2 regions of the Duganella sp. S19_KUP01_CR8 genome follow, and region 1 is predicted to be linked to the other one. Evidence: predicted binding sites of a transcription regulator. Region 1 holds the regulator's gene; the other holds the start of a gene.

Evidence for each region. Region 1 encodes FliA, which starts transcription of late flagellar genes. Its sites were predicted from a motif close to CTAAAGTTTNNNNNNNNNNNGCCGNTA; they were not measured.
Region 2: the regulator FliA is predicted to act here: its motif matches at 1,648-1,674, upstream of fliD (flagellar filament capping protein FliD).

Annotation. Positions count from the first base shown of each region.
Region 1 covers NZ_JAQQPR010000008.1:26,612-30,020, forward strand. The annotation lists gene motD (flagellar motor protein MotD) at 79-852, opposite strand; gene V6M89_RS10000 (flagellar motor protein) at 854-1,600, opposite strand; gene V6M89_RS10005 (RNA polymerase sigma factor FliA) at 1,582-2,313, opposite strand; gene V6M89_RS10010 (MinD/ParA family ATP-binding protein) at 2,356-3,153, opposite strand; gene flhF (flagellar biosynthesis protein FlhF) at 3,146-3,409, opposite strand, start outside.
Region 2 covers NZ_JAQQPR010000050.1:19,238-22,646, forward strand. The annotation lists gene V6M89_RS29305 (flagellin N-terminal helical domain-containing protein) at 1-978, shown strand, start outside; gene V6M89_RS29310 (flagellar protein FlaG) at 1,069-1,452, shown strand; gene fliD (flagellar filament capping protein FliD) at 1,710-3,409, shown strand, end outside.

The sequences.
Region 1 (3,409 bases):
CTCTTTTACCCCGCACGGCCATGCGGGGTCAGACCCCGTCCGGGGTCTGCCCCCTAAGCGACGCAGCAAGCATATTGCTTAATTATTCGGCGCCTGCGTCGGCACTTCCGTTACCGCATCCGGAATACCGGACAAGATCGTGACCGCCACGCGGCGATTGCGCGCGCGGCCGATCGGGTTGTCGTTCGGCGCCACCGGCACGTTCGAGCTGAAGCCGACCGCCGTCAGGCGTTCCGGCGTCACGCCGGCGTCGATGAATAGCCGCACCACGCTGCTGGCGCGCACCGCCGACAATTCCCAGTTGGACGGGAACAGCGTGTTGCGGATCGGCTGGTTGTCGGTGTGGCCTTCGACCTGCACCTTGTGATCGTCGTTTTTCAGCAGGCCGGCGACGGCGCGCAGCGCTTCGGTCGATTCGTTGGTCAGGCGCGCCTCGCCCGGATCGAACAGCACCGAGGCATTGATCTCGACGCTGACGCCGCGGCTGTTTTGCGTGACCCGCACCTTGCCCTCCTTGACCAGGGGCGCCAGCGTGGACAACAAGTCCTGCGCCAGCTTGGTCATCTGGGTTTTTTCCTTGCGCAGCAATTCGGCGTGGCGCCGCAGGTTGGGATTGGGTATCGGCAGGTTGGGCACTTCGGTGTTGACCGGCTTGGCCGAGCCGGCGCCGCCGAAGGCGTCGCCCAGCGCCACCGACAGCACCTTGTAGCGGCCGATATTGACCACCGAGATCGCGTACATCACCACGAAGAAGGCGAACAGCAGCGTGATGAAGTCGGCGTAGGAGATCAGCCAACGCTCGTGGTTCTCCGGTTCGTCGTCGAACTTCCTGCGGGCGCGCCGGTTCTGCATGTCAGTGTTCCCGCATCAGCGTGGCGATGCGTTCGTCGATGACGCGCGTGTGGTCGCCGGTGGCGATGTCGTAGAACACGGCGGCGGCGATTTCCTGCTGGTGCACCGCCTGCGTGACGATGGCCTTGAGCTTGTTGGCGATCGGGTAGAAGAACAGGTTGGCCAGGCCGACGCCGTAGATCGTCGACACGAAGGCCACGGCGATGCCGGAACCGAGCTTGCTGGGATCGGTGAGGTTTTCCATCACGTGGATCAGGCCCAGCACCGCGCCCAGGATGCCGATGGTGGGCGAATAGCCGGCCGCCGATTCCCAGATGCGCACCGCCTGGCGTTCCTCGGTTTCGTAGGCGGTGATTTCGGTGTCGAGGATCTGGCGCAGCTTGTCGGGGTTGATGCCGTCGACGATCAGGCGCAGGCCCTTGGTGTTGAACTTGTCCTTGGAGGCGAGCATGTAGCGCTCCAGCGACAGCAGGCCGTCGCGGCGCGCCGCCAGGTTCCAGGCGTTGATGTCGCGCGCCAGCAGCACGCGGGTGTCGGCCGGCGGCGCGAACACCAGGCGCAGCATGCGCAGGCCGCGCACGAAGGTCTGGAACTTGGTCTGCAACAGCACCGCGCCGAAAGTGCCGACCACGACGATCGCAAACGCGGCCGGTTGCAGCAGCGAGGATAATTTTCCACCCTCGAGCGTCTGGCCGATGACGATGCCGGCCAGCGCCAGCAGCACCCCGGCTACGCTGGCCCAGTCCAAGACCGCTCCCGAAGTGAGGCGCGCAGACGCGCCACGGCCTGCGTATGCAGCTGCGATACGCGCGATTCCGATACGCCCATCACGGCGCCGATTTCTTTCAAGTTGAGCTCCTCTTCGTAGTACAGCCCCATCAGGATCTTTTCGCGCGGCGGCAGCGCGTCGATGGCGTCGATCACGGCCTGGCGGAAGTCGCCGTCCAGCAGCGAGCGCAGCGGATCGCTCTCCTCGTCCGAGCAGTAACGGTCGAGGAAGCTGTCGTTGCCGTCGTCGTCGTGAAAATCTTCGTAGTACACCAGCTGGTGGCCGCCGCCGTCGGACAGCATTTCCTGATAGTCGGCCAGCGACAGCTTGAGCATCTTGGCCACTTCCGACTCGGTCGGCGGATGGCCGAGGCGCTGTTGCAGCGTGCTCATCGCGGTTTCGATCTTGCGCATGTTCTGGCGCATCGAGCGCGGCAGCCAGTCGCTGTTGCGCAGCTCGTCCAGCATGGCGCCGCGGATGCGCAGCACGGCGTAGGTTTCGAACTGGGCGCCATGGGTGTCCTCGTAACGGCTGATGGCGTCGAGCAGGCCGATCATTCCGGCTTGCACCAGATCGTCGACTTCGACGCTGGGCGGCAGTTTCGCCTTCATGTGGTGGGCCAAGCGCTTCACCAACGGCATGTGCTCCGTCAGTAAAGAATCCTTGTCCACTTTCCCTTTGACCGTGTACATAGCCGTTTATTATTGGTTAAGCGCTAAAATTGTGATGCTCCCTTAACGGAAAGATGGCGAGCCGGCCAGCGCGAAGCGCCCCGCCAGTTGACGAAACGCGACCGAAGCCCCGGCCAGCGGAAACGCATCGACCACCGCACGCCCCAAGCGTGCCGCGCGTTGCAGGTATTCATCCGCCGGCACCGACCCCATCGAAACGAGATTCACCGCCAGGTATCGGCTAGCTGCCTGTGCCATATTATCGTATACCACCTTTGCTTCCGATTCGGAAGCCCCGGTGACCAGAATTCCAAACGGCCGGCGACCCAGCTCCTGGTTCAGGCGCTTGATCATACTGTACGCGGCCTTGATCGAGGTAGCGCTATTCGATACCTGCACCACGATTTCCGAGCTGGCCATGACCGGCACCGGGAAGGCCACGCCGTCGAATTCGCCGTCGACGATGACGATGCCGGTCTGCTTGGCCAGCACGTCGAAGGCCTTGGCCAGGCGGCGCGTCTCGTCCGGGCCGCTGCGCGCCACGCCGCGTGTCATCGACGCCACAGCAAAGCCTTGCGGCACCTGGTGGATCACCTGATTCAGCGCGCACTCCTGGCGCGCCACGTCCAGCAGGCTGGCGCCGCCGTCCACGCCCAGGCGCGAGGCCACGCCGTGGGCGCTGGCGCAGGCGTCCACCAGCAGCACGTCGTTGCCGGCGCGCGCCAGCGAGGCGCCCAGGTTGACCAGCATGGCGCCCTTGTCGTCCTGCGGCGTGGCCGACAGGAAGGTGACGATGCGGGGCTTGGGCCCCGCCAGCATGCGGCGCAGTCCCTCCGCCTGGTCGAAATCGAAATTAGCCAAGGTGCACCTCGCGCATTGCTTGCTCGTGCTGGCCGTTGCTCATCAGCAGAGGCAGTTCGGCGTCCAGGTATTGGGTGTTGACGACATCGCGTTTCAATTTGAAAGCGCGGTCGATCAGGTAGGCCGGATCGGCCAGGTGCAGGTCTTCCGGCACGCGTTGGCCGTTCGACACGTAGAACAGATTGAGTTTTTGGCGGATCACCACGTCCAGCACGTTGCCGATGGCGGCCGCTTCGTCCAGCTTGGTCATGATGCA
Region 2 (3,409 bases), on a different contig from region 1:
AACAACCAGGCTGCGGACACCCTGAACGTCACGTCCGGCAGCGGCACCACCACCAACGTCAGCATCGCGGCCGGCGACAGCGCCAAGAAAATCGCGGCAAGTGTCAACGCCCTGTCGAGCCAGAGCGGCGTGAGCGCAACCGCGACCACCAACGCCACCATTTCCGGCTTGGCCGACCCAACCGCCGGCGACGGCTCGGTGCAGTTCACCCTGCGCGGCGACAACTCGCTGGAGGCGGATTCGACCTCGACCGGCGTGACGATTTCGGCCAAGGTCAAAGGCGGCGATCTGTCGGCAGTGGCCCAGGCCATCAACGCGCAGAGCGGCACCACCGGCATCTCGGCCGCCATCAAGACCAACACCACCAGTGGTGTCAAGGAATTGCAACTGACGAGCTCGTCCGGCGCCGACATCGAAATCAACAACACCAACGCCGCCAGCGACGATCTGTTGGCCAAGGCGACCACCCTGGTCCGCGGCACCGACCAGCCGGCCGTGGGCAGCACCGCCGCCGTCAAAGCCTTCGATCAGGCCGGCCCGGCGAAAGACAGCGCCATCACCATTGGCGGCAAGCTGAACTTTTCGTCCGACAGCGGTTTCTCGATCGCTTCGGCCGCGCCGACCACCACCATCGTCAACGGTTCCACCGGTTCGGACCTGCAATCGGTGGCCAAGGTCGACGTGTCGAGCGTGGACGGCGCCAACAAGGCCCTGAAAACCATCGACTCGGCGCTGAACCAGATCAACAGCAACCGCGCGGCACTGGGTGCGATCCAGAACCGTTTCGCTTCGACCATCTCGAACCTGAACACGACGACGGAGAACTTGTCCGCTTCGCGTAGCCGGATTCAAGATACCGACTTCGCGGCGGAAACGGCCAACCTGACTCGCGGCCAGATCCTGCAACAAGCTGGTACCGCCATCTTGGCCCAGGCTAACTCGCTGCCGAACGGCGTGTTGTCCCTGCTGCGTGGCTAAAATCCGGGTAGGAGTTGACGCGGTAAGGTCGCTCTGACTAGGTTCCCCGGTTGATTTATTCAGCCGGGGATTTTTCACAAAGGAAGCATCATGACTATCGATACCATCGGCTCGGCCTCGCAGGCCCGCCCCGTAGACCGTCCGGCCGCCGCCGTCGGCGACGCCAGCGCACAGTCCGCGCGCGCGCCGGCCACGCCTGTCGAGACCGCCTCCGCCGTCAAGGGCCCGGCCAACGTGCCGACGCTGGATCAGGTCCACCAGGCCGTGTCGCAGCTGAACAAGTCGGCGCAGGCCAAGTCGCAGGGACTGGAATTCTCGGTCGACAGCGACACCAAGCGCACCGTGGTCAAGGTGGTCGACCAGACCACCAAGGAAGTGTTGCGCCAGATTCCCTCGCCCGAAGCGCTGGAAATCGCCAAATCGCTGGAATCGAACTCCGGCACCTCCGGCTTGCTGATCCAGCAAACCGCCTGAAGCGGCCGCGCTCGCGCGCGCCGCTTTTTCCTCATCCATGGCATCCTGATTCAGGGAACGCCAGCTTGTCGTGTTGCACAGGATCTGACGGGCCGCGCCCGTGACGCAGCCGCATCGCCGCTCCACTACGCCCTGCTGCCCCGCCCCCGCTGCCCGTTTTTTCAGCTTTGCCTGAACTGGCAGGTATTCTCCCCTCTCAAGTCCGGTTTGATTCTGCCGATATTGTCTTATATTATTGCTTTACTTAGGAGCACATCGTGGGCATCTCTACACCGGGCATCGGCTCTGGCATTCCGGTCGACTCCATCGTCAGCAAGCTGATGGCGGTCGAATCCGCGCCGCTGGCCGATTTCGACAAGAAGTCGGCCAGCTATCTGGCGCAGGTGTCGGCGTTCGGCAATCTGTCCGGCGCGCTGGGCAGCTTCAGCGGAGCGCTGGCCGGACTGACCTCGGTGTCGAGCTTCCAGACGCTGGTGAGCACGCCCAGCGACCCCTCCGTGATGACCGCGACCGCCGGCAGCACCGCGCAGCCGGGCACCTATCGGGTCAACATCAACCAGCTGGCGCAGGCGCAAACGCTGGCCTCGGGCGGCTACAAGACCACCACCGCCGCCATCGGCCTGGGCGCCAAGACCACCATCAACTTCTCGCTCGGCACCGTCAGCGGCGGCAGCTTCGGCCTGACCGGCGCCCAGCTGGGCGCCAGCCTGTCGAGCGGCGGCCTGACGCCGGGCTCGCTGAGCATCAACAACACCGTCATCGCCAGCGACGGCACCACCCGCAGCGCGCGCCTGCTGGCCGACGCCATCAACGCCAAAAGCACCACCACCGGCGTCTCGGCCAAGGCCGCGGCCACCGTCACCAGCGCCACGCTGTTCGGCGCCGCCGGCGCCTCCAGTTTCGGCGATGTCGACACCAGCGGCGGCGGCAGCTATTCGCTCAAGGTCGGCGGCGTCGAAATCGCCGCCCAGGCGGCCGGCACGGCCGGCGGCGGCGGGGTCACCGCCGCCGCGCTCGATGCCGCGCTGGCCCCCAACTCGGCCGTGGGGCGCGCGCTGGCCGACGCCAACATCACCGTCAGCGGCACCGCGGTCGGCGGCGACCTGCAATTTCACAATCAGGACGGCAGCAACATCGCCGTCGCCGAAGCGGTCACGGGCAGCGTCACCGGCGGCATCGGCAACAGCGGCGCCGCCAATATCGGCTCCAGCACCACGGCCGTCGGCTCGATCTCGCTGATCTCGGCCGACGGCAGCCCGATCAGCGTCGGCGGCACCAATCCGGCCGGCGCCGGCCTGACCGCCGGCGTCGGCGGCGCCTACCTGGGCGCCAGCTTCGCCGCCGACTCGACCCGCACCAGCGGCAACGTCGTCATCGACAGCAGCAACAACACGCTGCAGGGCATCATGGCGGCGATCAACAAGGGCAACTTCGGCGTCACCGCCAGCATCGTTTCGGATGGCGCCACCGGCGCCAGCGCCACGCCCAACCACCTGATCCTGACCTCGACCGCCACCGGCGTCAGCTCGACCATGAAGATCACCCTGTCCGGATCGGGCGGCAACCCGCCCGACCCGGACCTGGTCTCGCTGCTGGGCTACGACCCGGGCGGGGTGCAGAGCCTGAGCCAGAAGACCTCGGCGGCCGACACGCTGGCCACCGTCAACGGCATCGCCGTCACCAGCTCCAGCACCAGCATCAGCGGCGCGGTCACCGGCGTGAACATCAGCGCCCTCAAGGTCGGCAGCTCGACGCTGTCGGTGAGCAAAGACAGCGGCTCGCTCAGCACCTCGGTCAGCGGCTTTGTCAAGGCCTACAACGACTTGAACAACCAGATCAAGCAATTGGGCGCGTATGATCCCGACACCAAGACCGGCGGCCCGCTGCTGGGCGACACCACCTTGCGCAACCTGCAGGCATCGATCCGGCGCCAGCTCGGCACCTCCATCGCCGGCCT